4 regions of the Cupriavidus malaysiensis genome follow, and region 1 is predicted to be linked to each of the others. Evidence: predicted binding sites of a transcription regulator. Region 1 holds the regulator's gene; each other region holds the start of a gene.
The links. Region 1 encodes HrcA, which represses chaperone genes, less so after heat shock. Its sites were predicted from a motif close to TTAGCACTCNNNNNNNNNGAGTGCTAA; they were not measured.
Positions count from the first base shown of each region.

Region 2: a site for HrcA is predicted at 1,236-1,262, ahead of groES (co-chaperone GroES). Genes of this name have one in related genera too.
Region 3: a site for HrcA is predicted at 3,337-3,363, ahead of rpoH (RNA polymerase sigma factor RpoH). Genes of this name have one in related genera too.
Region 4: a site for HrcA is predicted at 4,774-4,800, ahead of groES (co-chaperone GroES). Genes of this name have one in related genera too.

Region 1 is NZ_CP017754.1:1,797,572-1,805,439, reverse strand. It holds gene BKK80_RS07865 (phospholipase A) at 1-963, shown strand, start outside; gene BKK80_RS07860 (thioredoxin family protein) at 974-1,324, opposite strand; gene grpE (nucleotide exchange factor GrpE) at 1,548-2,096, opposite strand; gene BKK80_RS37055 (hypothetical protein) at 2,364-2,519, shown strand; gene BKK80_RS07845 (RNA-binding S4 domain-containing protein) at 2,540-2,935, opposite strand; gene hemH (ferrochelatase) at 2,932-4,047, opposite strand; gene hrcA (heat-inducible transcriptional repressor HrcA) at 4,125-5,159, opposite strand; gene BKK80_RS07830 (NAD kinase) at 5,272-6,189, shown strand; gene recN (DNA repair protein RecN) at 6,295-7,868, shown strand, end outside.
Region 2 is NZ_CP017754.1:1,379,709-1,387,576, forward strand. It holds gene mhpA (bifunctional 3-(3-hydroxy-phenyl)propionate/3-hydroxycinnamic acid hydroxylase MhpA) at 1-73, opposite strand, end outside; gene BKK80_RS05935 (TetR/AcrR family transcriptional regulator) at 160-894, shown strand; gene groES (co-chaperone GroES) at 1,352-1,642, shown strand; gene groL (chaperonin GroEL) at 1,780-3,423, shown strand; gene BKK80_RS05950 (methyltransferase family protein) at 3,623-4,291, opposite strand; gene BKK80_RS05955 (hypothetical protein) at 4,569-6,254, opposite strand; gene BKK80_RS05960 (glycosyltransferase family 4 protein) at 6,271-7,416, opposite strand; gene BKK80_RS05965 (GtrA family protein) at 7,512-7,868, opposite strand, start outside.
Region 3 is NZ_CP017754.1:806,901-814,768, reverse strand. It holds gene maiA (maleylacetoacetate isomerase) at 1-94, opposite strand, end outside; gene BKK80_RS03530 (fumarylacetoacetate hydrolase family protein) at 98-799, opposite strand; gene ybiB (DNA-binding protein YbiB) at 1,144-2,154, shown strand; gene BKK80_RS03520 (pirin family protein) at 2,207-3,085, opposite strand; gene rpoH (RNA polymerase sigma factor RpoH) at 3,497-4,375, shown strand; gene BKK80_RS03510 (SCO family protein) at 4,503-5,066, opposite strand; gene BKK80_RS03505 (heme o synthase) at 5,278-6,213, opposite strand; gene BKK80_RS03500 (COX15/CtaA family protein) at 6,210-7,313, opposite strand; gene BKK80_RS03495 (SCO family protein) at 7,351-7,868, opposite strand, start outside.
Region 4 is NZ_CP017754.1:2,557,493-2,565,360, forward strand. It holds gene BKK80_RS11285 (YbgC/FadM family acyl-CoA thioesterase) at 1-97, opposite strand, end outside; gene BKK80_RS11290 (tripartite tricarboxylate transporter substrate binding protein) at 158-1,147, opposite strand; gene BKK80_RS11295 (alpha/beta hydrolase) at 1,235-2,272, opposite strand; gene groL (chaperonin GroEL) at 2,663-4,297, opposite strand; gene groES (co-chaperone GroES) at 4,420-4,710, opposite strand; gene BKK80_RS11310 (nitroreductase family protein) at 5,076-5,675, shown strand; gene BKK80_RS11315 (LLM class flavin-dependent oxidoreductase) at 5,726-7,090, opposite strand; gene BKK80_RS11320 (transporter substrate-binding domain-containing protein) at 7,428-7,868, shown strand, end outside.

The sequences.
Region 1 (7,868 bases):
CTGAGGCTGCGCCAGGGGGAGAGCCACACGGTGGACTACGCCGCGGCCTGGCCGTCCACGCTGCGTGGCCAGGTCCGTCTCGACGTGGTCGGCGTCGACGCCGCGCCGGTACTGGTCACCCTGAACCAGGCATCGCAGCCGGACGAACGGGCCGGCCCGGCGGCCGCTGGCCCCACCGCACCAGCCACCGCCGCGCCCATGCCGGTGGTGGCCCAGGGCGCGCCCGCACCGACGCCGGCCGACCTGCGCGATAACGCCCGGCTTTCCGTCCATGAGCCGATGTATCTGCTGCTCGGGGCGCATGACGGCGCCAATGCCAAGTTCCAGCTCAGCTTCAAGTACCGCATCTTCGAAGGCAAGGATCCGGCCTCGCGCCGCCTGCTCGACAATCTGTACTTCGCCTACACGCAGACTTCGATCTGGGACCTGTCCCAGCCGTCGGCCCCGTTCCGCGATACCAGCTACCGGCCGAGCGTCTTCTATTACCTGTCCGACACCGGGGTCAAGGGTCCGCTGCTGTCGCGGCTGTCGCTGGCCACCGGGCTGGAGCACGAATCAAACGGGCGCGATGGCGCCCAGTCGCGCAGCATCAACACCGTCTTCGTCACCCCGACCTTCTTCCTCGGGGACCAGGCCGCCTGGCATTGGCGCGTGGCTCCCAAGCTCTATTACTACCTGGAGAAGAGCGACAACGCCGACATCGGCCGCTACCGGGGCTACATGGACCTGCACCTGGCCTACGGCAAACCCGACGACTGGGAGCTCGCCGCCATCCTGCGCAAGGGCACGCGCAGCGACTACGGCAGCCTCGAAGCCCGCGCCACCTACCCGCTGGCACGGCTGATCCCCGGCACCGCCGGCTACCTGATGGCGCAGTACTTCGTCGGCTATGGCGAAGACCTGCTGGACTATAACCGCCGTACGCCCTGGCAGTTCCGCATCGGCTACGCGCTGTCGCGCTGAACCGCGGCACTCAGCCGGCGAGCGGCTTGCCGGCGGCCTTCAGGCGCGCATTGGCGACGGCGGCGGCGAACTGGCCGTGGCCGTGCCAGCCGGTGGCCCGTCCGAGTTTCCTGCCGCCCTCGAAGAACAGGAAGACCGGAATGCCATGCAGGCCGAAGCGCTGCCCCAGTTCGGGATGCGCATAGACATTGGCGTGCAGCCAACGGAGATCGAGCGCCCGGATCGGCTCGGGATTGGCCAGCATGGCCCGCTTGGCCATCTCGCAGTTAAAACAATCGACGCCCCAGCAGAACAGGCAGACCATCCGCTCGCCGGCAGCGGCAAGGGCTGCATCGATGGTGCTCCCGTCCACTTCCTGCATGGCGAGCAGGTCGAAGGCGCGATGGTCGAGATGCTCGGGACCTCCGCGCTGCTCGCGGCGATCGGGCCGGCTGGTGTCGCTGCACATGGGATTCCCTCCCGGGGAAAAGCCGCCCGAGGCGGCGACCGGCATGAAAAAACGCCCGGGCCTGCCGGCACCGGGCGTCTTGCTGGCGCCGCGGGGCGCCCGCGCCGCGGCGCGACCGGCGCGCCCTGCGCGTGGCTTACTTCGGGGCGGACACCGTAACGAGTGCCGGACGAAGCACTCGATCGGCGATCAGGTAGCCGCGCTGCAGCACCGCCACCACCGTATTGGGTTCCTGCTCCGAAGGCACCATCGAGATGGCCTGGTGCTTGTGCGGGTCGAATTTTTCACCGACCGGGTTGAGTTCGACAACCTTGCCTTTCTCGAAGGCATTGCTGAGCTGGCGCGCGGTCAGTTCCACGCCTTCGCGCAGCTTGGCGATGTCGCCCGAACCGTCGGCCAGCGCCGCCTGCAGGCTGTCCATGACCGGCAGCAGGTAGTCGGCGAAGCTCTCGATGGCGAATTTGTGGGCCTTGGACACGTCGTCCTGGGCACGGCGGCGGATGTTCTCGCCCTCGGCCGTCGCGCGCAGGTACATGTCGTAGTGCTCGCGCGCCTTGGCCTCGAGAGCGGCGATCTGTGCCGCCACATCCTCCACCACGGCGGCCTCGGCCTGGGCCGGCGCCGCGTTGCTGGTGTCCTCGCCCGCGGGCGTCGTCGGGGATGGCGTCTGCTTATGTTCTTCCATGTCGATCCGTAAATAAAGCACGGCACGCGCCTGGCGCGGCCGTTGGGAGGTCAATCGGCAAGTCTAACCCCCAACTGGAGGCAGCCGGGCGATTTTCAAGAGTCGCGCCGGCAGCCGTTGAAACACGCGGTTACAAAGCCCCGTCCAGTGCAATCAACGCCGTGTTGCCATGCTGCACCGCACCTACTAAGATGGTTTTGAATAAAGTGATAAAAATAACGGGGGGCGCGGATGCATTGCCTGCGGGTCCATGCCGAAGGGATTGCCATGCATAAACTGCCTGTCATCGCGATCTGCCTGCTCGCCGCCTTGTCGGCGATGACCGTTTTCATCTGCGCGTCCGGCGCGCTGACGCCGCGCGACACCGAATACGGCAGCGGCAAGGCCATCTTCAAGCACTATATCGTGCAGCACCTGCGCTGAGCGGGTCGGCACGATCCGTCTCAGTCTCCGAGTCCGTCGATGCGCCGCCGATCGCGTTTGGTCGGCCTGCCGTGCCACTGCGCGGCGGGTTCGCTATGCAGGCGGCGGCGCTCCGCCTCGGCCTGCCTACGCGCCTGGCTGGCTTCGCTCTCGGCGTAGAGCGACTGCGCCACCGGCGCCGGCCCGCGTGCCGCCGCGATGCCTTTCACCAGCACTTCCCAACGCTGTCCATGCGCCTCCAACACCACCGTGTCGCCCGGCCGCACCTCGCGTGAGCTCTTGCAGCCCTGACCGTTGACCTGCACCCGCCCGCGCTCGACAGCCTCCGCTGCCAGCGAGCGGGTCTTGAAGAAGCGCGCGCACCACAGCCACTTGTCGATGCGCAGCCGTGCCTCCGGCTCGAAACTGACATTCATGCGGCAGCCCCCCGGGTCTGGGCACGCGTGCGCCGGGCTTCGAGTTCGTGCGGATGCGGCGCACGGAGATCCCAGCCCTGCAGGTGCTGCAAGGCGATCTCGGCCAGGCCGGCGATCCAGGCCGGCGCATCGTTGAGGCAGGGAATGAAATGGAAATCCTTGCCGCCGGCCACACGGAACACGGACATCCCCTCGATGGCGATCTCTTCGAGCGTCTCGATGCAGTCCGCCGGGAAGCCCGGGCAGAACACGTCGACGCGGCCGGCGCCGACCCGGCCCAGTTCGCGCAGCGTGGGCGCGGTATAGGGCTGCAGCCACTCCGCCCGGCCGAAGCGCGACTGGAAGGTCACCTGGTACTGCCCGGGCTGCAGGCCCAGCGCCTCGCCCAGCAGCCGCCCCGTCTTCAGGCATTCGCAGTGATAGGGATCGCCCAGCTCGAGCATGCGCCGCGGCAGGCCGTGGAAGGACAGGATCAGCTTGTCGCCGCGCGCGAAGTCCGGCATGCCGTGCTGGGCCCAATAGGCGCCGACCTGCTGGTGCAGCGCGCCGATATAGGCCGGATGGTCATGGAAATGCTTGACCAGGCGCAGCTCCGGCTGGTTGCGCCAGGCGGCCAGCACACGGAAGGCCTCGTCGAAGGCGGTCGCGGTGGTACTGGCCGAGTATTGCGGATACATCGGCAGTACCAGCACCCGTTCGGCGCCCTGGCGGCGCAGCGCTTCCATCACCGACGCGATCGACGGGTTGCCGTAGCGCATCGCGCAGGCCACGGTCACCTCGTGCCCATGCTGGTTGAGCAGCAGTTGCAGGGCGTGCGCCTGGCGCTCGCTGTATACGAGCAGCGGCGAACCCGTCATATGGGCCTCGCGCAGCCAGATCGACTCATACTTCAGCGCCGAAGCACGCGAGCGCAGCGGCAGGATGGCCCCGTACAGGATGGGCAGCCAGGCGGCGCGGGGAATCTCGACCACGCGCGGATCGGACAGGAACTGCTTCAGGTAGCGCCCTACCGCTTTGGGCGTCGGCGCGTCCGGGGTCCCGAGGTTGACCAGCAGGATCGCGGTACGCGTCACCTGGCCGTGCTGGTAGGCCGGTTCTGGCGAAAACGTCATGTCAATTCCGGTTTGGCGCGCCCGCGCGCGCCGGGTACGGGCCCGGCCGGTCGCCGCGCGCCGGCACGGGACGAACGTCAACTCTGGCTGAGTGCGCTGGACAGCAGCCGGGCGGTGATGTCGACGATGGGAATCACGCGGTCGTAGGCCATCCGGGTCGGACCGATCACGCCCAGCGTGCCGACGATCTGCCCGTCGACCTCGTAGGGTGCGGTGATGATCGCCATGTCCTCCAGCGGCACCAGCCGGCTCTCGCCGCCGATGAAGATCTGCACGCCCTCGGCATGGCTGGATACATCGAGCAGCTGCAGCAGGCTGGTCTTGTGCTCGAACACGTCGAACAGCCGGCGCAGCTTGTCCATGCTGGACGACAGGTCCTCCACCTCCAGCAGCTTGCGCTCGCCGGAAATGAAGACCTGCTCATCCTCCTCGGCCATGGCGTCGCTGCCCGCCTGCACCGCCGCCTGCATCAGCTGCGACATGTCCAGGCGCAGCGCCTGCAGTTCGCCGCGCAGGTGGTCGCGCACGGCGTCGAAGCTCATGCCGGCGTAGTGGGAGTTGAAGAAATTGGCCGCCTCCACCAGCTGGGCCGGGGTATACGCCAGCTCGGTCTGGATGATGCGGTTCTGCACATCGCCCTCGGGGGTGACGATGATCAGCAGGATGCGCTTGGCCGACAGGCGCATGAACTCGACCTGCCGGAAGGCCTGGGCACGCCGCGGCGTCATCACCACGCCGGCGAAGTGCGACAGGTTGGACAGGGTGCGCGCGGCACTGCTGAGGATACGCTGCGGGGCCAGCTGCTGGCCGCTGAGCTGGTCCTGGATCAGCTCGGCCAGTTCGCTGCGGGCGGGCGTGCCCTCGGGCGCCTTGGTGGTCAGGATGGAGTCGACGAACAGACGGTAGCCGCGCGGCGTGGGCACGCGGCCCGCCGAAGTGTGCGGACTGGAGATGAAACCCATCTCCTCCAGATCGGACATCACATTGCGGATGGTGGCCGGCGACAGGTCCAGCCCCGAGTACTTGGACAGGGTCCGCGAGCCGACCGGCTGCCCCTCGGCAATGTAGCGCTCGATCAGGGTCTTGAGCAGCGTTTTCGAACGTTCATCCATAGTGCCCCGATTTTACGCAACTTTTACCGGATGGGGCGTATCGCGCAACGGCCTGCCGCCGCGGCGGCAGGCCATGCTGACAATGGTCACGGCGGTATGGTCTAATCCCGGCATGTCCGCACACCCCAAGCCTGGCGCCGCCCGCGCGCCCTTCCGCACCGTGGCCCTGATCGGCCGCTACTCCACTGCCGGCATCGAGGCGCGGCTCGAGGAGCTGGCTTCCTGCATCCTCAAGAACGGCCAGGACGTGGTGTTCGAGCGCGATACCGCGCTGGCCACCGGCCTGACCGGCTATCCGGCGCTGGCACCGGAGGAGATCGGCCGCGAGGCCGACGTGGCGGTGGTGCTGGGCGGGGACGGCACGCTGCTGGGGATCGCCCGCCAGCTCGCCGGCCACGACGTGCCGCTGATCGGGGTCAACCACGGGCGGCTCGGCTTCATGACCGACATCCCGCTGGAAGACGTCCAGTCGGTGCTGCCCGACATGCTGGCCGGCCGCTACGAGGCGGAGACGCGCATGCTGCTGGAATCGCGCGTGGTGCGCGACGACGAGCAGATCTTCTCGGCGCTGGCCTTCAACGACGTGGTGGTCAACCGCTCCGGCATTTCCGGCATGGTGGAGCTGGCCGTCTCGGTGGATGGCTATTTCATGTATAACCAGCGTTCGGACGGCCTCATCGTCTCCACGCCGACCGGCTCCACCGCCTACGCCCTGTCGGCCGGCGGCCCGATCCTGCATCCCACGCTGTCCGGCCTGGTGCTGGTGCCGATCGCACCCCACGCGCTGTCCAACCGCCCGATCGTGCTGCCGCACGATGCCGAGGTGACCATCGAGGTGGCCACCGCGCGCGACGCCAGCGTCAACTTCGACATGCAGTCGCTGACCTCGCTGCTGCCCGGCGACCGCATCGTGGTGCGCCGCTCCGACAAGACCATCAAGCTGCTGCATCCGGTCGGCTATAACTATTACGCCACGCTGCGCAAGAAGCTGCACTGGCACGAGTATCCGTCGGAAGACAATCGCCTTTGAGCCGCCTCGCCTTCCGCCCCCTGCTCGCACCTGACCTGCACCTGACCTGCACCTGACCTGCACCTGACCTGCACCTGACCTGCACCTGACCCGCCACCCAGAACGATGCTGCGCAGCCTTTCCATCCGCGATTTCGTCATCGTCGACGCGCTCGACCTCGACTTCTCCGCCGGCTTCACCGTCTTCACCGGTGAGACCGGCGCCGGCAAGTCGATCCTGATCGATGCGCTGGCCCTGGTGCTGGGCGAGCGCGCCGATGCCGGCGTGGTGCGGGAAGGCGCGGCACGGGCCAGCGTCAGCGCCACCTTCGCCACGCACCCCGCGCTCGATGCCTGGCTCGGCGAACGCGAGCTGGCTGGCGAGGGCGACGAGCGCGGCACCGTGCTGCTGCGCCGCACGGTCGACGCCAGCGGCCGTGGCAAGGCCTTCATCAACGGCGCCGCCGCCACGCTGGCGCAGTTGCGCGAGGTCGGCGACCAGCTGGTCGACATCCATGGCCAGCATGCCCACCAGCAATTGCTGCGTCCCGATGCCCAGCGCCTGCTGCTGGACGCCCATGCCGGGCTGACGGCCCAGGCCGGCGCCGTGGCCGAGGCCTGGCGCACCTGGCGCGCCTGCGTGCGCCAGCGCGAGACGGTCGAGCAGCAGTCGCGCGAGATGCAGCTGGAGCGCGAGCGCCTGGAGTGGCAGGTCGGCGAGCTCGACAAGCTGGCACCGCTGCCGGGCGAGTGGGACGAGATCCAGTCCGAGTACAACCGCCTGTCGCACGCGGCCGGCCTGATCGACGGCGGCCGCGCCGCACTCGACGCACTCTCCGAAGCCGATGGCTCGGTGCTGTCCGGCCTCAATACCATCGTCCAGCGGCTGCGCCAGCTGGCCGATATCGACCCGGCCCTGCGCGACGTGCTGGCGGCGCTGGAGCCCGCCCAGGTGCAGGCAGAGGAAGCCGCCCACTCGCTGACCCGCTACGTGGACCGCCTCGAACTCGACCCGGAGCGGCTGCAGGCGGTCGAGGAGCGCATGCAGGCACTGCACGCGACGGCGCGCAAGTACCGGCTGCCGCCGGAGCAGTTGCCCGCCGAGCTGCAGGCACGCCGCCAGCAGCTCGACGACCTGCAGGCCGCGCAGGACCTGAACAAGGTGATGGCACGCGAAGCCGCGGCGCGCGCCGCCTACCTGACCATCGCGCATCACCTCAGCGATGCGCGCAAGGCGGCCGCCGCGGCCTTGTCGGCCGCCATCACCGAGGCCATGCAGGGCCTGTCGATGGCGGGCGGCAGCTTCGCCGTGGCCTTGCACCCGCTCGAGGACGGGCTCAGCCACGGCCTGGAGCAGGTCGAGTTCCTGGTGGCAGGCCACGCCGGCGTCAGCCCGCGCCCGCTCGCCAAGGTCGCTTCGGGGGGCGAGCTGGCCCGCATCAGCCTGGCGATCTCGGTCATCACCAGCGAGGCCGCGCCGACCCCCACCCTGATCTTCGACGAAGTCGATGCCGGCATCGGCGGCGCGGTCGCCGAGGTGGTCGGCCGCCGCCTGCAGGAGCTCGGCCGCAGCCGCCAGGTGCTGTGCGTGACCCACCTGCCCCAGGTGGCGGCGCAGGCCGGCAGCCACCTGCTGGTCAGCAAGGCCACCACATCCGGCCCCGGCGGCGCGGTCACGCGCTCGCATATCCGCGTGCTCGA
Region 2 (7,868 bases), 420 kb from region 1:
GCATCAGCGCGAGCAACTGGGCCGTGGGGCCATAACCGACGATCGCCACATCCACGAACTGGTCTGCCTCCATGTCTTCTCCCGGATCAGGTAAGATCTTAAAATGACGAATCAGTACAATTCATACTTAATTGTCAACTTGACGAATTGCTTCACGCAATGGGGGAAACCCGAGGGGTCGCGATGAGGGCGTCGGGCGACAGCGCGGGGCTGGCCGCGAGCGAAGCGGCCAAAGAGGATCATCGTGTGCGGACCGGCGCGGCACGGCGCGAGTCGACGCGGCGCAAGCTGCTCAGCGCGGCAGTGGAAGTGTTCGCGGCCAAGGGGCCGGACGCAGCGTCGATCGACGACTTCCTCGCCGCGGCGGGCGTCGCGCGCGGCACCTTCTACAACTACTTCAAGACCACCAGCGAAGTGCTTTCCGCCGTCACGTCGGAATTGAGCGACGCGGTGATCGCCCGCATCGAGGACTGTGTGCGACAGATCGACGATCCGGTCGAGCGGGTCTGGGTGGGGTGCCTGATCTACATGGAAGTGGCCGTGTGCCATCCGGCCTGGGGCAGGTTCATCGCGCGGGCAGGGGGGCGCAGCGAGGCGACGGGGCGGCTGACTGACATCTACCTGCCGCGCGATCTCGTTAGCGCGCGCGAACGAGGCATGGCGCATTTCACGCACGACCGCGCGGCCAGGGATCTCGTGGTAGGCGCGATCTACCAGAGCATCGAGACGGTGTTATCCGGCGCGGCGGAGCGCCAGCACTTGCGAGACCTGATGCGTCTCGTACTGGCCGCACTGGGCATTGCGCCATCGACCATCGAGCGGCTCAACGACATGCCGCTGCCGGAGATCGAGCTGCCTGACAGCCTGAAATCGTTGGAAGCAGCGAAACCGTAGCCCTTGACCTATCTCCAGGGCTCGTGAACCTGATGCCGCCAGTTCCGCCCGCCAATGCCGCTAGCCCGCGTCTGCCCCGCAGTGTCGGCGTTGGCCGCCTCCGTGGCCGGGGTTGTGACCTGCGCCGGTCTGATGGGCAGGCCGGGCGACATCGAAGGGATATGGATGGAACCCGTGGTAGGGGCGGGTCAAGCTGCGTGTCAGTTCAAAGTCGGGTGAACAAAGTTCAAGGCTGAGCGAATCTCGACACCTGCCTACCCCCGCCTACCCCTATCCAAGGCCTCTCCGGGAAAACCCCCATTCAGGCCTTGTCTTGAAAACGTAAACCCCCGTCCCTATAATTAGCACTCGTCCGGTGGGAGTGCTAACAGCTTGATCCGGCGAGCCAATTCTGCTGGCCGTCCGTGCTGGCGGCCTCAATTTGTGAAATAAAACTCACTTGTACTAAGGAGTCCGTATGAATCTGCGTCCTTTGCACGACCGCGTGATCGTCAAGCGTCTGGACAACGAAACCAAGACCGCATCCGGCATCGTGATTCCCGACAATGCTGCCGAGAAGCCCGATCAAGGCGAAGTGCTGGCCGTTGGCCCCGGCAAGAAGGACGACAAGGGCAACTCCATTGCCCTCGACGTCAAGGTGGGCGATCGCGTGCTGTTCGGCAAGTATGCCGGCCAGGGCGTGAAGGTGGATGGCCAGGAACTGCTGGTCATGCGCGAAGAAGACATCATGGCGGTGGTCAACAAGTAATGCGGCTGCCGGGCGCCGTGCGCCCGGGCCCTGCTTGTGACGCGCCCGCCGCGGCGGGACGCCTGAGTCTCTCAGACTTATCCAACATTCCCGGTCTCCCGCATGGGGGATCCATCCAAGATTCGGAGTAACAGAACATGGCAGCTAAAGACGTAGTGTTCGGCGACGCCGCCCGTGCCAAGATGGTCGAAGGCGTGAACATCCTCGCCAACGCAGTGAAGGTGACCCTGGGCCCGAAGGGCCGTAACGTGGTGCTGGAGCGCAGCTTCGGCGGCCCGACCGTGACCAAGGACGGCGTGTCCGTGGCCAAGGAAATCGAGCTGAAGGACAAGCTGCAGAACATGGGCGCCCAGATGGTCAAGGAAGTGGCTTCCAAGACCAGCGACAACGCCGGTGACGGTACCACCACCGCAACCGTGCTGGCCCAGTCGATCGTGCGCGAAGGCATGAAGTACGTGGCCGCCGGCATGAACCCGATGGACCTGAAGCGCGGCATCGACAAGGCTGTCGGCGCTGCCGTGGAAGAGCTGAAGAAGCTGAGCAAGCCCACCACCACCAGCAAGGAAATCGCCCAGGTCGGCGCGATCTCCGCCAACAGCGACAACTCGATCGGCGAGCGCATCGCCGAGGCGATGGACAAGGTCGGCAAGGAAGGCGTGATCACCGTCGAAGACGGCAAGTCGCTGGCCGACGAGCTGGAAGTCGTGGAAGGCATGCAGTTCGACCGCGGCTACCTGTCGCCGTACTTCATCAACAACCCGGACAAGCAAGTCGTCCAGCTGGACTCCCCGTTCGTGCTGCTGTTCGACAAGAAGGTCTCGAACATCCGCGACCTGCTGCCGGTGCTGGAGCAAGTGGCCAAGGCCGGCCGCCCGCTGCTGATCATCGCTGAAGACGTCGAAGGCGAAGCCCTGGCGACCCTGGTGGTCAACAACATCCGTGGCATCCTGAAGACCGCCGCCGTCAAGGCTCCGGGCTTCGGCGACCGCCGCAAGGCCATGCTGGAAGACATCGCCATCCTGACCGGCGGCACCGTCATCGCTGAAGAAGTCGGCCTGACGCTGGAAAAGGCGACCCTGCAAGACCTGGGCCAAGCCAAGCGCATCGAGATCGGCAAGGAAAACACCATCATCATCGACGGCGCCGGCGACGCAGCCTCGATCGAAGCGCGCGTCAAGCAGATCCGCGCCCAGATCGAAGAAGCGACCTCGGACTACGACCGTGAAAAGCTGCAAGAGCGCGTGGCCAAGCTGGCCGGCGGTGTTGCCGTGATCAAGGTCGGCGCAGCCACCGAAGTCGAAATGAAGGAAAAGAAGGCACGCGTGGAAGATGCGCTGCACGCTACCCGCGCAGCCGTGGAAGAAGGCATTGTCCCCGGCGGCGGCGTGGCCCTGCTGCGTGCCCGTGCTGCCATCGCTGGCCTGAACGGCGACAACGCCGACCAGAACGCCGGTATCAAGATCGTGCTGCGCGCAATGGAAGAGCCGCTGCGCCAGATCGTGCTGAACGCCGGTGAAGAAGCGTCGGTCGTCGTTGCCAAGGTCATCGAAGGCAAGGGCAACTACGGCTACAACGCCGCTTCGGGCGAGTACGGCGACCTGGTGGAAATGGGCGTGCTGGACCCGACCAAGGTGACCCGCACCGCGCTGCAGAACGCCGCTTCGGTGGCTTCGCTGATGCTGACCACCGACTGCGCCGTGGCCGAAGCTCCGAAGGAAGAGTCGGCTCCGGCAATGCCGGGCGGCATGGGCGGCATGGGCGGCATGGACGGCATGATGTAAATCTGCCGGACTGCCGGCTTCGGCAGCCTGTCTGAAAAAAACCCCCGCGGGTGCGAACCCGCGGGGGTTTTTGTTTGGGCGGCCGCCGCGTCCTGCGTATGCCGCCGGCAGAGGGGAGCGCGCGGCGGCAGGCCGGCTTCGGGCGCGGCATCCAGGGGCGCGAGGCTCCGCGCCGGCCTTTGGATGCCGGGCCGGCGCCTCAGAACAGTCCAGGCACGACGCGGTAGCGCACTTTGTCCTGATAGGCGCGGTAGGCCGGATCCGCGCTCAGCAGCCGTTCCTCGCGCACCGCGCGCACCGCCAGCAGCCCCAGCTGCACGGCGTACACCAGCAGGTTCTGCAGGCCGAAGTTGACCAGCAGGAAGCCGATGTAGGAAATGAAGTAGCCGAGATAGATCGGGTGCCTGACGAGGCGGTAGGGGCCGCCCGAGACGATGCCCCGGTTCGCCGGCAGCAGCCCGAAGGCACGCCGCAGCGTGAGCTTGGCGCCGATCTGCAGCAGGATGCCCGCGGCCTGCAGGGCCACGCCGACCATTTCCGGCACGAGGTGGATGCCCGGCGCCAGCTGGATCCACAGGAAGTAGTAGGTGGCGGCGATCGCGCAGGCGACGGAGATCGGGCTCCAGTCGCGCTTCTCCGGTACCCGCGCCGTGAGGGCGATGGCGATGGTGACGAACTCCGCCAGCACGATCAGCAGCAGCGTGATGCGGCTCGGGTCGGCCAGCCATTGCTGCGCGGCGGCATAGGCGAAGGCGGCGAACAGCAGCGAGGTGGCGAGCCGCAGCGCGGCTTCCACGGCGTAGTCGCGCAGGCCGAGAGGCCTGGGCACGGCAACGGTTCCTGCGTCCGTGGGCGGACGTTCTGGCATGGTGTGGAGTTTCCTTCCCCGTCGATGGGCCGGCCTGGGGGACCGCGTCGTGCGCTGCCCGCCGATCTCACCGGAAGCTGTTCTGTTCTTGTTCCACTTGCGGCGTCGCAAGGGCTGACAGCCTCCATATTACCGTCGTGAAGCCAAGCCGACAGGACAGCTTCCGTGCATCGTTGTATCGGCGCTTCAGCCCCCGCCCTGGCCATTCCGCGTGCAAGCGATCGGCCGTCCTTCACGTTCGCGCGCCCGGCCGTGGCAGCCGTGGCGGCGCCGTGCTTCATGGCCCGATCAGCCAGACTTGCCCGAGTTCGGTGGCGGGAAGCGGGGTTGCCGCGATGTGTGCGTTGCGAAGGAATTTTCCGTCTTCCTGTTCGCCCCTGCCGATCATGCGGACCGATCGCCCCCGGAGGAAGGGGTCGTTCTGCACGAGGTCGTCGAGGACCGTGTTGCGATCGACGAACAGGAACACGATGCTGCGCCGGTCCGCTGGTGTGTCGGGTAGCCGCGCCAGCTGGGCACTGATGTGCGTTTCGATGTTCCGCAGCTGCCACGGCACCAGGATCAGCACGCTGCCTGCGACGAAGGCCCCGGCCAGGTTCCGAAGGGCCGAAAACGCTTTGCCGCCGTCGTGGCGGAATTCCCCGGCGACCGCGGCGCCCGCGAGGATCGGCAGGGTACCCCAGGCGGGATGGAAATAGCGGTATCCCCAGCCGTTCCCTTGATCGAACGGAACGAAGAAGTAGCCCAGGAAGGTGACGAGGGCCGAGGCGGCGAGCAATTGCACGGCGGCTCTCTCCCGCCAGCGCGCGTAGCCCATGCAAGCAAGCACCAGCAGACCCGGCACTGCCCAGACCCATAGCTTGATGGTGCCGGCCACGCGGGAGATGAGGATCGATGCGTCGGGTAGGGAAAACACCGACGCGACCCGGGCCAGGAAGCCCTGGGACGGTGGATGTGTCGCCGGGCCGGCCACGTCGGCGCCGACATGAGCCGTGACCAGGACCCAGCCCAGGCCGAGCAGCACGGTGAGCGGCAAGTAGCCGGCGAGGAGTGCCGCCGCGTGTCGCGACGGCGGCCGCTGGCCGAGGAACCAGATCAGCCACGGCAGCGCAAACAACGTGTGAGGCAGCGGATTGTGGAAGGTCAGCGCGATCGAGCCGACCACGCCGCTGAGGAACAGGCTGCGCGTGGTCGGTTGCAGGAAGCCCCAGGTGAACACCAGATTGGCCAGCAGCAGGCCGGTCATGGCGAAGTACGAAATACCCGAGCCCGCGAACACCGGGGAGGCGACGGTGAACAGGATCGCCCAGCCGGCTATCGCCTCGTTTTCCGGAAACACGAGGCGGCAGGTGCGCGCGATGGCGACCACCGTCAGTGCCGACAGCACCGGATTGCACAGCCATTCGGCGCCGGCCAGGCTGAACGGCGCCATCAGAAGGGCGAAGCCGGGCCAGTAGGCGGAGATCACGTTGCCGCTGGTATGCGACACGACCAGGAAGTAATTCTGAAACGGCTGATAGATGAGGCGGTCGAGCCACGATGGCGGGAAATGTGCGGACAGGGCGCCGTTGGCGAAGAGGCGGCTCTGGAACCAGACAGCGTACTCGTCCATCGAGAGCGGATGCGCGTGATACACATAGCGTGCGCCCAGCGCGAACACGATGCCGGTCAAGGCTGCGGCGCGCCACGGGTGGCGCCCGCACGCGGCGGCCACGGCGGCCATGCGGCCGCAGTACGGTGCGAGCGCGGCGGCCAGCGGGACCAGCAACACACTCGCCTCGGCGACCGGCCGATCATAGGTGTAGAGCAGATGGAAGAAGATCGACATCCGGCCCGGCACGTGCGGCTCGATCGCGAGCAGCAGTGTGCAGAGGACACCGACGATGCCTGTCCAGACGGCCAGCCGCGTCGCAGGAGACACCGGGGTGCGGGCATCGGGTTCGGCATTCTCAGCGGTCGCCATGATTCATCTCCGAGATTCATCTCCGACGCTCGAGGACTTCGCGGATGACTTCGCAGTAGGCATCGGCACAGCGTTCCCAGGACCAATGCATGGCGGCCCAGTCGGCGACTTCGCGGCGCCGTCCGGTGAGCCGCTGCGGGTCGGCGAGCAGTGCCGTCAGGTGGCGATGCCAGGCCGGCAATGCGTGATCGGCATCGACGGTCTCGGAGAACAGCACCTGGTCGAGGCCAGGCAGGGCAGAAGCCGTGTCGCGGCCGACGATGGCTGGCGTGCCGCAGGCCATCGATTCCTGCACGACCAGCGGAAAGCCCTCGCCGGTACTCGGCAGCACCAGCAGGTCGGCGGCGCGATAGAGTTCGGCCAGCGAGGCGCCGGCACGATCACGGAACACCCGGACATTGCCGCGTGCCCACCTCTCCGGATCCATTTCACCTTTGCCGGCGAAGATCCAGGTGGCATCCGGCAGCAGCGCCGTCAGTTTCTCCAGCAGAGCCAGGCCCTTTTTCTCGACGAAGCGGCCGACGAAGAGCAGGCATGGGCGGCCGGCGGGAATGTCCAGCCTGGCGCGCAACTGCGCACGCGCCGCGTCGGCGATCGGGGAGAACGTGGAAAGGTCGAGGCCGTTGGGAATCAGGCGGCCCCGGCAGCCGGCACTGCCGTCGGGCAGGAACAATGTCCTGACGGTATTGCTGACGAAGGCGGCGGCGTCGGCGTACTTGAGCATGGTTCTTCCCAGCGTCAGGTTCGCCACGGTGAGCATCCGCGACATCAGCCTGCTGCGGAACGGCACCGCGCCGACGTGCTGGGTGATGAGAATCGGCTTGCGCAGGATCTTCGCCATCGAGAAGGCCGCCAGGCTGCCGACGTAGATGTAGTCGTGCAGGTACACGAGGTCGGCTTCGCGCACCGCGTTCCACAGCGGTATCAGGCGCAGCGGGGACCAGATCGGGTAAGGCATGTGGAAGCGGCGCTCCAGCGGGTTCCACGTGCGCACGGGCAGGCAATCGACACCGCCGAGCGCCGGAGCGGGATCGCAGTCGCTGGCGAACCACGTAATGGCCGTTGCCCTGTCACGGGCCAGCGCTTCCGCCAGATGACCCGCGACGATCTCGATGCCGCCGCGGTGGGCGGGGAAGAAATGGGTGACCAGGAGGATGCGCATCCGTTGCGCGCCGACCCGCGGCAGCGCTGCGCCGCCTCCGCGCCGGGAGGCAGGCGCCCGGGCCGATACACCGTTCTGCGGTGGCAGGTCGTGTGTCACGGCGCGAAGGTCCAGCGGAGATGGGCCAGGAAATTGAAGATCATGAACAGCAGGGTGATCGTGACGCTGGACAGCAGGTAGTGGATGCCCAGTGCGTCGACCATGACGAACATCAAGCCCAGGTTCAACGCCAGGGAACCCGACATCACGATGTAGTAGCGCCGGATCTCGCGAAAGCTCGGGCGTAAGACCTGCGTGAAGGTGAGGTATTTGTTGAAGACGAACCCCACGCCGTTGACCGCGAAGAACGAAATGGCAGCGGCGACCAGGTAATGCCACCCGAGGCGGGTCGTCACGAACCAGATCGTCGCCAGGTTCAGCAGTGTGCAGATACCCCCGACCAGCACGAAGCG
Region 3 (7,868 bases), 990 kb from region 1:
CCGGCACGTAGTCATAGGGCAGGCCCTTGAGTTGCAGCGCGATGCGTACGCGGAACGAGGCCGAACTGCGGAAGTAGCTGTACAGCTGCAGCATGGCTCAGACCACCTTGACGACGAGGTCGCCCACGCCTTCCACGTGGCCCTGCATGACGTCGCCCTTCACCACCGCGCCGACGCCCTCCGGCGTGCCGCTGAAGATCAGGTCGCCCGGCTGCAGCTCGAACAGGCGCGACAGGTAGGCCACCATCTCGGGCACCGACCAGATCAGGTCGGAGAGGTCGCCGCGCTGCTTCTCGGCGCCGTCCACGCTCAGCGTCACGGCCCCCTTGTGCGGATGGCCGATCGCCGATACCGGCACGATCGGGCCGATCGGGGCCGAGCGGTCGAATGCCTTGCCGGTCTCCCAGGGGCGGCCGGTCTTCTTCGATTCGTTCTGCAGGTCGCGCCGGGTCATGTCCAGGCCGACGGCATAGCCGAACACATGGGCCGCGGCATCCTCCACCGCGATGTCCTTGCCGCCCTTGCCGATCGCCACTACCAGCTCGATCTCGAAGTGGCAGTTGGAGGTGCCCGGCGGATAGGGAAACTCACCCTGCACACCATCCGGCACATAGCTGACCGCATCCGACGGCTTGCAGAAAAAGAACGGCGGCTCGCGGTCGGGATCCGAGCCCATTTCGCGCGCGTGCGCAGCATAGTTGCGGCCCACGCAGTACACGCGGCGCACGGGAAAGCTGGCGCTGCTTCCGCGCACGGGCACACCCACCGGGGCCGGCGGGGCGAATACGAATTCGGTCATACATCTCTCCAATCTTGTTCTGTGCCTGCGGCGCGCCGGCACCGGTACCGGCGTCTCGCAAACCCGCCGCGCGGCAGGGCCACAGCATACACCCGCGCGACCCACCGGCCCAGGCAGACGTATGATGAGTACGGGAAAATACGTAAGGCATTACCAGACAATGCCGAGCCATGCTGGACCGCGCCGAACGCCTTCGGCACGGCGTGAAGCTCGACAGGCTCACCGGCACGCGCTGCCACGCGCAGCACAATCCCATACCGCGCGAAAGCACCGGGTGCTGTCCGGCATGCGGCGCCGCAGTTGCGCTGCGCTATCATGAAGCGCATCCCCACGAGCGCCGCATCATGACCCAGCCCGCCACCACCACAAGCCACGCCACGCCCTTTCCAGCGGCGAAATACATCAAGGAAATCGGGCGCGGCGCGCAGGGCGCGCGGGCCCTGCCGCGCGATGACGTGCGCACGCTGTTCGACGCCATGCTCGCCGGGCGCGTCTCCGACATCGAACTGGGCGCCATCCTGATGGCCTACCGCATCAAGGGCGAAGCGCCACACGAGCTGGGCGGCATGCTAGAGGCCGCCCATGCGCACTGCGCGCCGCTGCCGGCGCGGCCGGATGGACCGGTGGTAGTGATCCCGAGCTACAACGGCGCCCGCAAGCAGCCCAACCTGGTACCGCTGCTGGCCATGCTGCTGGCACGCGCCGGCACCCCGGTCCTGGTGCACGGCATCCGGCACTTCGCCGGACGCCTGACCAGCCTGGCACTGTTCGAGGCACTGGGCGAGCCGCTGTGCTCCAGCACTGCCGAAGCCGCGACACGGCTGCGCGGCAGCGGCGGCGGGCTGCCGCTGGCGGTGCTGCCGATCGACGTCCTGTCGCCGGCACTGAGCCGCCTGCTCGACAAGCGCGACATCGTCGGCCTGCGCAACTCGGCCCACACCGTGGTCAAGCTGCTGCAGCCGGTGGGTGGCCACAGCCCGGCCGAAGCCCTGCGCCTGTACAGCTACACACATCCGGAATACCGCGAGACGCTGACCGACTTCTTTTCGCACGAGCCGGCCAACGTATTGCTGGCGCGCGGCACCGAAGGCGAAGTGGTGGCCGATGCCCGCCGCGGCGGGCGCATCGACTGGCTGCACGACGGGCACCAGCGCACGCTGGTCGAGCCGGCCTCCGGTTCCATTGCCGACGTGCCGGACCTGCCGGCTGGCACCAGCGTCGAGCAGACCGTGGCCTGGATCCGCGCGGTGCTGGAAGGCAAGCTAGCCGTGCCGGCGCCCATCGCGGCCCAGGTCGAGGCCATCCGCGCCTGCCTGCGCGATGGCGCGCAGGTGAATTGGGCCAGCCCGGTCTAGGGCTGCGCCCTCCTCCAGGCGGCGACGCCGGCCAAGGCTGCCGCCCTGCCCGTCAGGACGGGCGGCGCGGCGGCAGCGGGATGCGTTCGGTCTCGCCTGGCACTTGCGGAAAGAGATTGTCTTCCCAACGCTGCGCCGCCGCCTCGATGGCCTCCTTGCTGCTGGCCACGAAGTTCCAGTAGATGAAGCGGCGGCCGTCCAGCGGCTCGCCGCCGAGCAGCATCACGCGCGCCCGCGTCGTGGCACTCAGTGTCACCGTCTCCCCCTGCACCAGCGTCGCCAGGTGCTCGGCCGGAATGGCCTCGCCATCGACGGCGATGCCGCCTTCGACGACATAGACACCACGCTCCACATGCTCGGGAGGAATCACCAGCGTGGCGCCCGCCTCCATCTCCAGGGCAACGTAGAGCGTACGGCTGAAGACACGCACCGGCGACTCCTGGCCGAAGGCATCGCCGGCGATCACCGTCAGGCGCACTCCGGGCAACTCCAGCCGCGGCAGGCTGGCGGCGCCGAAGTGGTGGAACGAGGGCTCCACGTCCTCGTAGGCCTTCGGCAGTGCCACCCAGGTCTGGATGCCGTGCAGGTGCGGTCCGGCCGGCCGCTCGGATTGCGGCGAGCGCTCCGAATGCGCGATGCCGCGGCCGGCGGTCATCCAGTTGACGTCGCCGGGGCGGATCACCTGCTCGTTGCCCAGGCTGTCACGATGGAGGAATTCGCCCTCGAACAGGTAGGTCACCGTGGCCAGGCCGATGTGCGGATGCGGACGGACGTCCGCCCCCTTGCCGGGCGGCATCGCCACCGGGCCCATATGGTCGAGGAAGATGAAGGGCCCCACCGTCTGCGCGGCCGCCGCGGGCAGGACGCGGCGCACGGTGAAATCGCCCAGGTCCCGGACATGGGGATTGAGCAGGTGTTCGATGACAGACATAGATCCTCCTGGGAATGAATGTACCGTGGAGACGGCATCGGCGAAGTGGCGCATCCGCAGTGTAAACGCCGCTCCCGCCCGCCGCTCCCACTCTATTGGCCGAAAGGGCAGAACCAGGCGGCGATCCGCATCTCTAATGCTAGGCGCGAGCGGGCCCTCGCGCCGGGAAGTGCGTTATGCGCCATACAAATGCATGCTATCCATTCTGAAATAGCAATCGCCTGGAACTATTGACCACATTGCCAGTCGAATTAGCAGTCAACCGGCTTGAGTGCTAATATGTGTTGCAATGCAGTGCGTTTCCCCGAGGGAAACAGCACCCCCGGCAACCCGCCGGCCGGACGCAAAAGGAGCCAATGAGTGAACGCAGTCCTGTCTGCCGATTCGATCCAATCCACCACCCTGCCCGCGATGCCGCAGCGCGGCGCCAGCCTTGCGCTGGCCATGCCCGGCAACCTGGGCAACCTCGACAGCTACATCCAGGCGGTCCACCGCGTCCCGATGCTCTCCGTCGAAGAGGAGCAGCGTCTCGCGCGCGAGTTGCGCGACCATGATTCCGTCGATGCGGCACGCCGGCTGGTGATGTCCCACCTGCGCCTGGTCGTATCCGTGGCACGCCAGTACCTGGGCTACGGCCTGCCCCACGCCGACCTGATCCAGGAAGGCAATATCGGCCTGATGAAGGCCGTCAAGCGCTTCGATCCCGACCAGGGCGTGCGCCTGGTTTCGTACGCCATCCACTGGATCAAGGCCGAGATCCACGAGTACGTGCTGAAGAACTGGCGCATGGTCAAGGTGGCCACCACCAAGGCCCAGCGCAAGCTGTTCTTCAACCTGCGCAGCCACAAGCAGGAAACCCACAACACCTTCACGCCCGAGCAGGTCGAAGCCGTTGCGCGCGAGCTCAACGTCAAGCCCGAGGAAGTGATGGAGATGGAAACCCGGTTGTCGGGCGGCGACCTGGCGCTGGAAGGGCAGGTCGACGACGGCGAAGAGGAATTCGCCCCGATCGCGTATCTGGCCGACAATCACAACGAACCCACCCGCGTGCTCGAAGCCAAGCGCAGCGACCGTATGCAGGTGGAAGGCCTGGAAGAGGCGCTCGGCAAGCTCGATCAGCGTAGCCGCCGCATCATCGAGGCCCGTTGGCTGCACGTCAACGACGACGGTTCGGGCGGCGCCACGCTGCATGAACTGGCCGACGAGTTCGGCGTTTCCGCCGAGCGCATCCGCCAGATCGAGGCGGCGGCCATGAAAAAGATGAAGGGCGCGCTGCAGGCCTTCGCCTGAGCGTCCTTGCCGGCGCCGCGCACAGCGCGTCCGCCGGGCGGAATGGCAAAGGGCCGGTTCCCCGTGAACCGGCCCTTTCTTTTTCGCTGCCTGCGTTTTCCCCTGCCTGCGCGAGTGCGCGGCGCAATCAGGACAGCAGCAGTTTCAGGTCGTGCGCGATCGGCTCGGGCCCCTGGCCGTGGCGGATGAACAGGCGCAGCCGTCCCTGCGGATCGAACACGTAGCTGCCCGCCGAATGGTCCATCGTATAGTTGCCGGGCGAGGTGCCGGGCACCTTGGCGTAGTAGACCTTGAAGTCCTTGGTGACTTTCTGCAGCGCCGCCTCGTCGGCCGGGCGCATGCCCAGGAAACGCGAATCGAAAGCGGGCACGTATTGCGCCAGCAACTGCTGGGTATCCCGCTCGGGATCGACCGTGACGAACAACACCTGCACGCGGTCGGCATCGGGTCCCAGCGCTTCCATCACGCCCTTCAGTTCGGCCAGCGTGGTCGGGCACACGTCGGGGCAATGCGTGTAGCCGAAGAACATCACGACCGCCTTGCCCTTGAAGTCAGCCAGCGTGCGCACCTTGCCGTGATGATCGACCAGGCTGAAATCCTTGCCGAATTCGCTGCCGCCCGTGATGTCGATGTTTTGGAACTTCGGAGCGGATTGCCCGCAAGCCGCCAGCATCAGAGCCAGCAGCGCCATTGCGGCATATTGCCGCAGGCGGCCGAAGCAGGAGAAAGACGGGAAGGGGCGGGGCTTGGACATTGCAGGGTTCGTCGGGGGAGCGGGCCGGATGCAGGCCATCCGCATGGCCATGCGCTTCCCGCTCGGTTCATCACACTGGCGAGTATCGCCCATCCGCATGCAGGCGCGTCCCGGCGCGACAAAGTGTCGCGCCGGGGGCAGTGCTGGCTCAGAGCGGCAGCACGAACTTGAAATAATGATCCACCAGCAGCACAGCGAACAGCAGTGACAGGTAGAGGATCGAGAAGCGGAAGGTGCGCTGCGCCAGTTCGTCCGAGTAGTTGCGGTACAGCCGCCAGGAGTAGGACAGAAAGCCGCCACCCAGCACCAGCGCCGCCACCAGGTAGATCAGGCCGCTCATGCCGTAGATGAACGGCAGCAGCGTGGCGGCGATCATCACCAGTGTGTACAGCAGGATATTGAGCAGGGTGAAGCGCTCGCCATGCGTGATCGGCAGCATCGGCAGGCCGGACTTGGCGTAGTCGGCGCGGCGGTACAGCGCCAGCGCCCAGAAATGCGGCGGCGTCCAGGTGAAGATGATCAGCACCAGGAACCATGCCTCGGCCGGCACCGTGCCGGTTACCGCGGCCCAGCCCAGGGCCGGCGGCATGGCGCCCGACAGGCCGCCGATGACGATGTTCTGCGGCGTGGCCGGCTTCAGCAGGATGGTGTAGATGACCGCGTAGCCGACGAAGGTGGCCACCGTCAGCCACATGGTCAGGTCATTGGTGAAGACGTGCAGCAGCCACATGCCGGCCCCGCCCAGCACCGCCGAGAACGCCAGCGTCTGTGCCGTGCCGATCTCGCCGGTGGCCGAGGGGCGCCAGGCCGTACGCCGCATCAGCGCGTCGATCTTCTGCTCGACCAGGCAGTTGATGGCGAAGGCGGCGCCCGCCAGCAGCCAGATACCGGCGGCGCCGCCCAGCAGCACCGGCCAGGGCACCATGCCCGGCGTGGCCAGGAACATGCCGATGACGGCGCAGAAGACGGCCAGTTGCGTCACGCGCGGTTTGGTAAGCGCCGCATACTGGCGCGTCATGTGACGCAAGCGGCTGATTGGGTGGGGTTGGGTAGCTGTGGCCACGGGAGGGGTCTTGTCCTTCATGTCGCGCGCGCAGCGGTTGTGGCGCGGGTGGCGGCGCCGGCAGGCCGGGTCGCAAGCCCTATATTGTAATGGAGGCGGACCAGAAGCAGCAGAAGCACCGCCGCCCCACCGTTGTGCGCCACCGCGGCCACCAGTGGCCAGTCGAGCACGATATTGGACAGGCCCGTGGCCAGTTGCAGGGCCAGCACCGCCAGCAGCCAGCCGGCGGCCCGCTCCAGTCCCGCCACGCGGCGCGCACGCAGGGCGAACCAGGCGAGGAAGGCGAGCACCACGAAGGCAAAGCCGCGGTGTACCCAATGGATGGCCACCAGCGCCGCATGGGGGATGTAGTCGCCGTCGGCGGTCATGCCTAGCTGCCGCCACAGAGTGAAGCCATGGCGGAAATCCATCTGCGGGATCCACTGGCCGTTGCACAGCGGGAAGTCGGTACAGGCCAGTACCGCGTAGTTGGTGCTTACCCAGCCGCCCAGGAAGATCTGCACGACCAGCAGCAGCAAGGCGATGCGGGCCGGCCAGCGCAACAGCCCCGCACCCGCGCCCACTCCATGCGGCGGATCGTTGCGCGAGCCGAGCCGGATCAGCGAGGCCAGCAGGCCCATGCCGAGCATCAGGTGGGTCACGACGATGATGGGCTGCAGCTTCTGCGTCACGGTGAAGGCGCCGAAAGCGCCCTGCACGCACACCAGCAACAGCACACTGCTGGCGAACCAGGGTGACTGGCGCAATTCACGGCGCTTGACCCAGGCCAGCACCACCAGCGTGATGATCAGCACGCCCACCGCCATGGCGAAGTAGCGGTGGACCATCTCGATCCAGGCTTTGGCCAGCGTGACAGGTCCGCTCGGCAGAGCCGTCTGCGCGGCGCGGATCGGCTCCAGCGCGGCATGTGGATTCGAGTGCCCGTAGCAGCCCGGCCAATCGGGGCAGCCCAGGCCGGAATCGGTCAGGCGGGTGAAGCTGCCGAACATGATCAGGTCCAGCGTCAGGAAAGCGGTGATCCAGACCAGCCTGCGGTACTTGTTGCGATCGCCCTTGACGAGCACGTAGGTGAGGGGAATCAGGGCGATCAGGACCCCGATGGTGGCAAGTTGGATCAGCATGGGTGAGACATCGGTTGCAGCAGGCGCATCGGTCCGGTCAGCCGATACGGGAGTACTTCAGCAGTTTCTTGAGGTCCCCGTTGACGCCCTTGGGGTCGGGATCCTTGGGAAAGCGCATCATCAGGTTGCCGAGCGGGTCGACCAGGAACAGCGTGTCCTCGATGCGCCCGCCCGCCTCGGCCGGCAGCCAGCGCCGCGCGGTATCGGCATCGATGCGCAGGAAGCGGGTGCCGGCATAGGGCTCGTTGTAAGCGGCGGACAGGCGCGGGTCGACGGCACCGTTATCGAGGATAAGCCACACCGGCACGATGCGCTCGCGCCCTTCGCCTTGTCCGGCACGCAGCTGGCGCGCCGTGAACAGCTTCCTGGCGCAGGCCTCGTCGCAGCCGGAGGCATCGACGCTCAACAGCAGCCACTTGCCCTTGAAGCGCTCGAGCGGCACCGCCTCGCCGCGCTCGTCGCGCACCTGCACGGCCGGCAGCGGGCGCTGCGGATCGATCAAGGTGCCATAGTTGGTGGTGCCGCCGGCCGGCCGGAACACATAGTAGGTCAGGT
Region 4 (7,868 bases), 760 kb from region 1:
AAGTCAGATAGTGCGCGTTGAAGACGATGGACTGCGGGTCCACCTCGGCCCAGCGCACGCGCAGCGGCACGCTGTGGCGGAAATCGGTCTTGGCCATTGCCGGTTCTCTCGTGGGCGATGCAAGGCGGCCGCGCCGGCCCCGGCGCGGCCGGCCACCTTACTGCGGTCGGGCCAGGCCGAGCTTCTCGATGATGGCCTTTTCCTTCTTGACCGTCTCGGCGGCGAACTGCGCATACTGCTCGCTGCTCATGTAGTACGGCTCCATGTCGAACTTGGCCAGCTCCTGGCGGTAGTTCGGCATTTCCATCGCCTTCTTGAAGGCGTCATGCAGCTTCTTGACGATCTTCGGGTCGGTGCCCTTGGGCGCCACCAGGCCGAAGGGCGAGGTCTGCACGATGCCGTAGCCCAGTTCCTTCAGCGTCGGCGCGTTGGGGAAGCGCGCCGAGCGCTTGTCGCCCCAGGTCGACAGCAGGCGCAGCTTGCCGCTCTCCACGTACTGCGCCCAGCCCGGCGTGTCGGCCACCGACATCACGTGTCCGCCCAGCAGCGCCTGCAGCGACTCCGAGTTTCCCTTGAACGGCACATGCGAGAACTGCACGTTCTGCTTCAGCGCCAGTTCTTCCATGGTCAGGTGCAGCGTGGTCATCGAGCCCGGCGAGCCATAGGTCAGCTTGCCCGGATTGGCGCGCGCGTAGGCGATGTACTCCTGCATCGACTTGATCGGCGAGTCGGCCGGCACCACCACGCCGAAGGAATAGCCGGCCAGGTTGATCACATAGGTCAGGTCCTTGACCGGGTCCCAGTTGATCTTGGTGGTATACGGCAGGCGGTACACCGGCATCGCCACCTGCGCCAGCGTGTAGCCGTCGGGGGCCGTGGCCTGCATCATCTGCGCCGGCAGCACCCCGCCCGCACCGGGCTTGTTCTCGACGATCACCGGCTGGCCGAGGATCTTGCTGGCGTTCTCGGCCAGCACGCGGAACGGGATGTCGGTCGAGCCGCCGGCCGTGTAGCCGATCACCAGCCGGATCGGACGTTGCGGGAACTTGTCCGCGGCGGAATCCGCGCGGGCCGGCGCGGCGGCGAGGCCGAAGGCGGCGGTGGCGGCTAGCGCGCTGGCGCGGACGATGAAATGGCGGCGTTGCATCGGTTCTGTCTCCTTGTGCTACGAACTGCGAAAAAAGGGGGTCGGGGAAGCCCGTCTTGTGCGCGGGCCTGGGTCGGGCCGGCAGCGCTAGGCGGCGCCGAAGGCGCCGCGCAGCGCGGCCACGGCATCGTCGTGGGCCTGCCCCACGGCCGGCACGAAGCGGCCCAGTTTGAAAAAGTCATGGATCATGCCCGGATACTCGGCCAGCTCGGCCGGCACACCCGCGGCGCGCAGCTTGGCCGCGTAGGCCACGCCCTCGTCGTGCAGCGGATCGTAGCCGGCCACGGCGATCCAGGCCGGGCAGCAACCGGCCACGTCGGCACCGCTGCCGCCGCCGTCCAGCGGGGCAAAGCGCCAGTCGTCGCGGCTGGAGTCCTGGTCCAGGTACTGGGCGAAGAACCACTGGATCATCTCGGCGGTCAGCAGGTAGCCCTCCGCCAGCGCCCGGTGCGACGGCGTATCCTGGCGCGCGCAGGTGCCGGGATAGATCAGCATTTGCAGCACCGGCGCATGGCCCAGGCGGCGCGCCTCGACCGCGCAAGCGGTGGCCAGGGTGCCGCCGGCGCTGTCGCCGCCCAGTGCGATGCGCGCCGGATCCGCCCCCAGCGCGCCGGCCTCGGCGTAGGCCCAGGCCAGCACGTCGAAGGCATCGTGGACCGCCGTGGGAAAGCGCCACTGCGGCCCGAGCCGGTAATCCACCGACAGCACCATGCAATCGGCACGCATGGACAGCAGCCGGCACAGCGGATCGTGCGAAGCCGGGCTGCCCACCGTGAATCCGCCGCCATGGAAGTACAACAGCAGCGGCAACGGGTCGGCCCAGCTCGCCTCACGCGGCGCATACAACCGCGCGCCGATGGCATGGCCGTCGCGTGCCGGCACACTCAGGTCCTGCACGTGATGCACGGGCAGCGGCGCGATATCGAGGATGGGGGCGCTCTTCTCGTAGGCGATCTTCGCATCGAGCGGATCGAGCGCGTTGATGGGCGGACGCTTGGCGCGCGCGATCAGGTCCAGCAGCTGCGCCACCTGCGGATCCAGCGCGGCGTCCGGCCTGCCGGCCTGGGGCCGCGGGTCGGAAGAAGCCTGGGGGGAGCCGGGGGTGGCGGAGGAGGCAGCGGACATGGGAAGCGAGGTCAAGCGGATATACGGGACAAGCTGCAAACGGAAATCTGATCACGCAAACGTCATCGGCGGGATGCGCACCGGCACACCGGCCGCCCCGGGATCGGCATCTCGCCTCCATACCGGAAGTTCGAATTATGAACGATCGTTCGATTTTTTACATCATGCCAGTGAACGGCGCGGCGGGCATTACGAAATAACCCCGATTCCGGCCGCTGACGCAGATTTTGCGCGATGATCGCGCAAAACGCGAACGGAGCCTTGACAGCCCGGCCGATGCGCCGCAGGCCTGCAAGAACAACGCCCCCTGGGCCGCGAAGCCGAGGGGGCGTTGGCCCGGGGCCTGCCAGGCACCCGGGGAAACAGCGGAGAAAGGGAAAGACGGGTGCTCTAGAAGTCGAGCCCGGCGCCGGCACCCGGCCCTTGTGCCACGCTCGGCTCCTCGCCCTTGGGCAGCTCGAACACCGCCGCATCGGTGGTCAGGATCAGGCCCGCCACCGACGCCGCGTTCTGCAGGGCGGTGCGCGTCACCTTGGTCGGGTCCACCACGCCGCCCTCGACCAGGTCGCCGTACTCGCCGGTGGCGGCGTTGTAGCCGAAATTGCCGCTGGCTTCGGCGACACGCGCCACCACCACGCTGGCTTCCTCGCCGGCATTGGCGACGATCTGCCGCAGCGGCTCTTCCAGCGCCCGCAGCACGATCTTCACGCCGGCTTCCTGGTCGGCGTTGGCTCCCGCGACGCCGCGCACGGCCGCGCGGGCACGGATCAGCGCCACGCCGCCGCCGGGGACAATGCCTTCTTCCACGGCCGCGCGGGTAGCGTGCAGCGCGTCCTCCACGCGTGCCTTCTTTTCCTTCACTTCGACTTCGGTCGCGCCACCCACCTTGAGCACGGCCACGCCACCGGCCAGCTTGGCCACGCGTTCCTGCAGCTTCTCGCGGTCATAGTCCGAGCTGGCTTCCTCGATCTGGGCACGGATCTGCTGCACGCGCGCCTGGATGCGCGCCGCCTCGCCTCCCCCGCCGATGATGGTGGTGTTCTCCTTGCCGATCTCCACGCGCGAGGCCTGGCCCAGGTCATGCAGCCCGGCCTTCTCCAGCGTCAGGCCGATCTCCTCGGAAATAACGGTACCGGCGGTCAGGATGGCGATGTCTTCCAGCAGGGCCTTGCGGCGGTCGCCGAAGCCCGGCGCCTTCACCGCGGCCACCTTGAGGATGCCGCGGATATTGTTGACCACCAGCGTGGCCAGCGCCTCGCCCTCGACGTCTTCCGCCACGATCAGCAGCGGCCGGCCGGCCTTGGCCACCTGCTCCAGCACCGGCAGCAGGTCGCGGATGCTGGAGATCTTCTTGTCCACCAGCAGCAGGTAGGGCTGCTCCAGCGCGACGATCTGCTTCTCCGGCTGGTTGATGAAATAGGGCGACAGGTAGCCGCGGTCGAACTGCATGCCCTCGACCACCTCCAGCTCATCGCCGAGCGACTTGCCGTCTTCCACGGTGATCACGCCCTCCTTGCCCACCTTGTCGATGGCCTCGGCGATGCGCTCGCCGATGGCGCTCTCGCCGTTGGCCGAGATGGTGCCGACCTGGGCGATCTCCTTGCTGGTGGTGGTGGGCTTGCTGATGCGGCGCAGCTCCTCGATGGCCACGGCCACCGCCTTGTCGATGCCGCGCTTGAGATCCTGCGGATTGAGTCCGGCCGCCACGTACTTCACCCCCTCGCGCACGATGGCCTGGGCCAGCACGGTCGCCGTGGTGGTGCCATCGCCGGCGTTGTCGCTGGTCTTGGCCGCGACTTCCTTGACGAGTTGCGCGCCGATGTTCTGCAACTTGTCCTGCAGCTCGATCTCCTTGGCCACGGACACGCCGTCCTTGGTCACGGTCGGGCCGCCGAAGCTGCGCTCCAGCACCACGTTGCGGCCCTTCGGGCCCAGCGTGACCTTGACCGCGTTGGCCAGGATGTTGACGCCTTCGACCACCTTGGCCCGTGCTGCGTCGCTGAACACTACGTCTTTCGCTGCCATCTCTGCTTTCCTTTGTCCTTTCTTCCTGATCCGGTTCCGATCGTGCCGATGTTCTCCATCGTGCCGATGATCCCGATCGCTTCTTTCGTTCTGCGTGGGGCTTGCCGCTGCGCGCGACGCGCTCAGCGCTCGACCACCGCGACCACGTCCTCTTCGCGCAGCACCAGCAGCTCCTCGCCGCCGATCTTCACCGCCTGCCCGGCGTACTTGCCGAACAGCACGCGATCGCCCACGCGCAGGTCCGGCGCGATACGCTCGCCGGCTTCGTTGCGGCGGCCGGGACCGACCGCCACCACCTCGCCCTGGTCGGGCTTCTCGGCGGCGTTGTCCGGGATGACGATGCCGGACTGGGTACGGGTTTCGTTTTCCGACCGCTTGACGATCACGCGGTCATGCAATGGGCGAAGGCTCATCTGTTCTGGGCTCCAGGGAAATCGGGCGGGCGCGGGAGGCCGGGATCGGCGCGGTGCCGGCCATCAGCACTCCCTGCGAACGAGTGCCAAAGTATAGGAAGCCCCCCCGGCACGCGCGAACTGATCATTTCGCATTTACATAGGCGCCCGTCGCGCAGCACACAGCACGGCATGGCACCGTGCAGCAGGTGCCTTCTAGCCGCCGTGCACCGTTCGAAGGATTCCTCGCAAGCTCATGCGGATTTCCCGCTTCCCTTTTGCACGGGCTTGCGCAAGGCTCCCACCTGCACGGTAACCGCGGCAGCGATAGAAGCCACAGCAGCAGCGACCACCGCCCTATCCCTCATCCGCCCCAAGGAGCCTCCATGACCCAGCCACGCCAAGCCGACCACGACATCGATCCGCTGTTCCTGCAGCGCTGGTCGCCCCGCGCCTTCACGGCGGAAGCCATCGCGCCGCAGACCTTGCTGCGCTTCTTCGAGGCCGCACGCTGGGCACCGTCCGGCTACAACGCGCAGCCCTGGCGCTTCATCTATGCGCGGCGCGACACGCCGGACTGGCAGCCGCTCTTCGCCTCGCTGTCGGAGTACAACCAGAGCTGGGCCGCGCGCGCGGCCGTGCTGGTGGCGGTGCTGTCGCGCAAGACCTGGACCGCGCCGGGCAAGAGCGAGCCGCAGCCGGTCGCCACGCATTCCTTCGACGCGGGTGCCGCCTGGGCCAACCTGGCGCTGCAGGCCACCGCGGCGGGCTGGCACGCCCACGGCATCGGCGGCTTCGACAAGGCGCGCCTGCGCGAGGCGCTCGGCATTCCCGAGGACTACGCCATCGAAGCGGTGGTGGCCATCGGCCGGCAGGGCGACAAGTCCTTGCTGCCCGAGGCGCTACAGGCGCGCGAGCAGCCCAACGAGCGCCTGCCGCTGGCGCGACTGGTCAGCGAAGGGCGCTTTGCCTTCGCCGAAGACTGAACGGCGACCAGGCTGCCTCGCACCGGGCAGGCAGCCTGGCACGCACGGACTCAGGCGGCATCCGCCGCGTCGGCCCGTCTCCGCGCGGCCGGATGCGGCGGCCGCCGCAGCCCGAGATGCTCGCGCAGCGTGGTGCCGCTGTAGTCAGTGCGGAACAGGCCGCGCCGCCGCAACTCGGGCAGCACCAGTTCGATGAAGTCAGTGAGGCCGCCGGGCAGCACCGGCGCCATCACGTTGAAACCGTCCGCGCCATAGGCCTGGAAGCGCTCCTCCAGCGCATCGGCGATCTGCGCCGGCGTGCCGACCAGTTGCCAGTGGCCGCGCGCGCCTGCCACGCGCTGGTAGAGCTGGCGGATGGTCAGGTTCTCGCGCCGCGCCAGGTCGAGCATCAGGCCCTGGCGGCTCTTGCTGCCGTTGGTGGGCGGCAGCTCCGGGATGGGCCCGTCGAGCGGATACGCGGACAGGTCCGCCCCGGTCAAGGCCGACACCAGCGCCAGCCCGACCACCGGATCGATCAGCGCCTGCAACTGCTCGAACTTCTCGCGCGCCTCGGCCTCGCTGTGCCCCACCACCGGAAACACGCCCGGCAGGATCTTCAGGTCCTCGGGCCGGCGGCCGTGGCCGGCCAGCCGCCCCTTCAGATCGGCATAGAAAGCCACAGCATCTTCCAGGGTCTGCTGGGCGGTGAAGACCACCTCGCCGCGGCGCGCGGCCAGTTCCTTGCCGGGCTCGGAGGAGCCGGCCTGCACCACCACCGGCTGCCCCTGCGGGGGACGCGCGACGTTGAGCGGCCCCTGCACGCTGAAATGCCGGCCGCGGTGGCCCAGCACGTGGCGCCGCGCCGGCTCGTAGTAGCGCCCGCTCGCCTTGTCGCGCAGGAAGGCATCGTCCTCCCAGCTGTCCCACAGGCCGCTGACCACGTCGGCGAATTCTTCGGCACGCTGGTAGCGCTCCTCGTGGCTGAAGTGCCGCACCCGGTTGAAGTTGCGCGCCTCGTGCTCGCTGGACGAGGTCACCAGGTTCCAGCCCGCGCGGCCTCCCGAGAGATGGTCGAGCGAGGCGAACTTGCGCGCGATGTGATAGGGCTCGTTGAAGCTGGTCGAGGCGGTGCCGACCAGCCCGATGCGCTCGGTGACGGCAGCCAGCGCCGACAGCAGGGTGATGGGTTCGAACTGGGCCTGGTAGCTGTGCGCGGTGCGGCTCAGGAACTCCACGTCGTCGCCGCGCGTGCCAACACCATCGGCGAGGAACACCAGGTCGAACTTGGCCGCCTCGGCGGCCTGGGCGAGCGCGGCATAGTGACGGAAATCGATTCCCGCGTCGGCCTTGGCCTCGGGATGCCGCCACGCGGCGATATGGTGCCCGCTGGGGTACAGGAATGCACCGAGGCGCATCTGCTCATTGCGTCTTGCCATGGTGGCCGCGCTCCTTTGGTCCTTGGGTTCTCAGGCGGGCCGCCCGGGCAGGCGCCGCCGATTCGGTACGCGCGCCACCGCCCGGGCAAGACCTGGACGGCCATCGCGCGCGCTGCCGGAGGCCGTTCCGGCACGGTCCTCCCGCCGGCGTCCGGGCCGGCTGCTGCGCGCCAACATAGCGCCTGCCGGCACGCGCCGGCAACGAAGCAAATCGCGCTTGCATATGCGCGGTGCGCCGCGCCCGGGCGCATATCGATATCCGCAATGCTTCCTTCGTGGCAGGGCCCGGCGGCACTAGCATCGCCCCTCCTGCATCTGCTTTTTCTTGCTCGCCACCATGCCACGCCCCCCCTCCCTGCCCCGCCGTGCCGCCGCGCTGCTCGCGCTCTCCCTGCTGACCCTGGGCACCGCCCGTGCCGACGCCACCCTCGACCGCATCAAGCAGCGCGGCAAGGTGGTCATCGGCGTCGGCGCCAGCGGCGGCCCGTTCGGCTCGGTCGACCCCGCCACCCAGCAACTGGTCGGCTGGAACCCGGAACTGGCGCGTGACCTGGCCAGGCGGCTGGGCGTGGAGGCGGAACTGGTGCAGGTCCAGCCCTCCAACCGCGTGCAGTTCCTGCAGGCCGGCAAGGTCGACCTGCTGATCGCCTCGATGGAATACAACCCCGAGCGCGGCGAGCTGCTCGGCTACGCGCCCACGCCCTTCTACCGCGTCGGCGGCACCGCGGCCGTCCTCAAGCGCAGCGGCATCCACCAGTGGGAAGACCTGCGCGGCAAG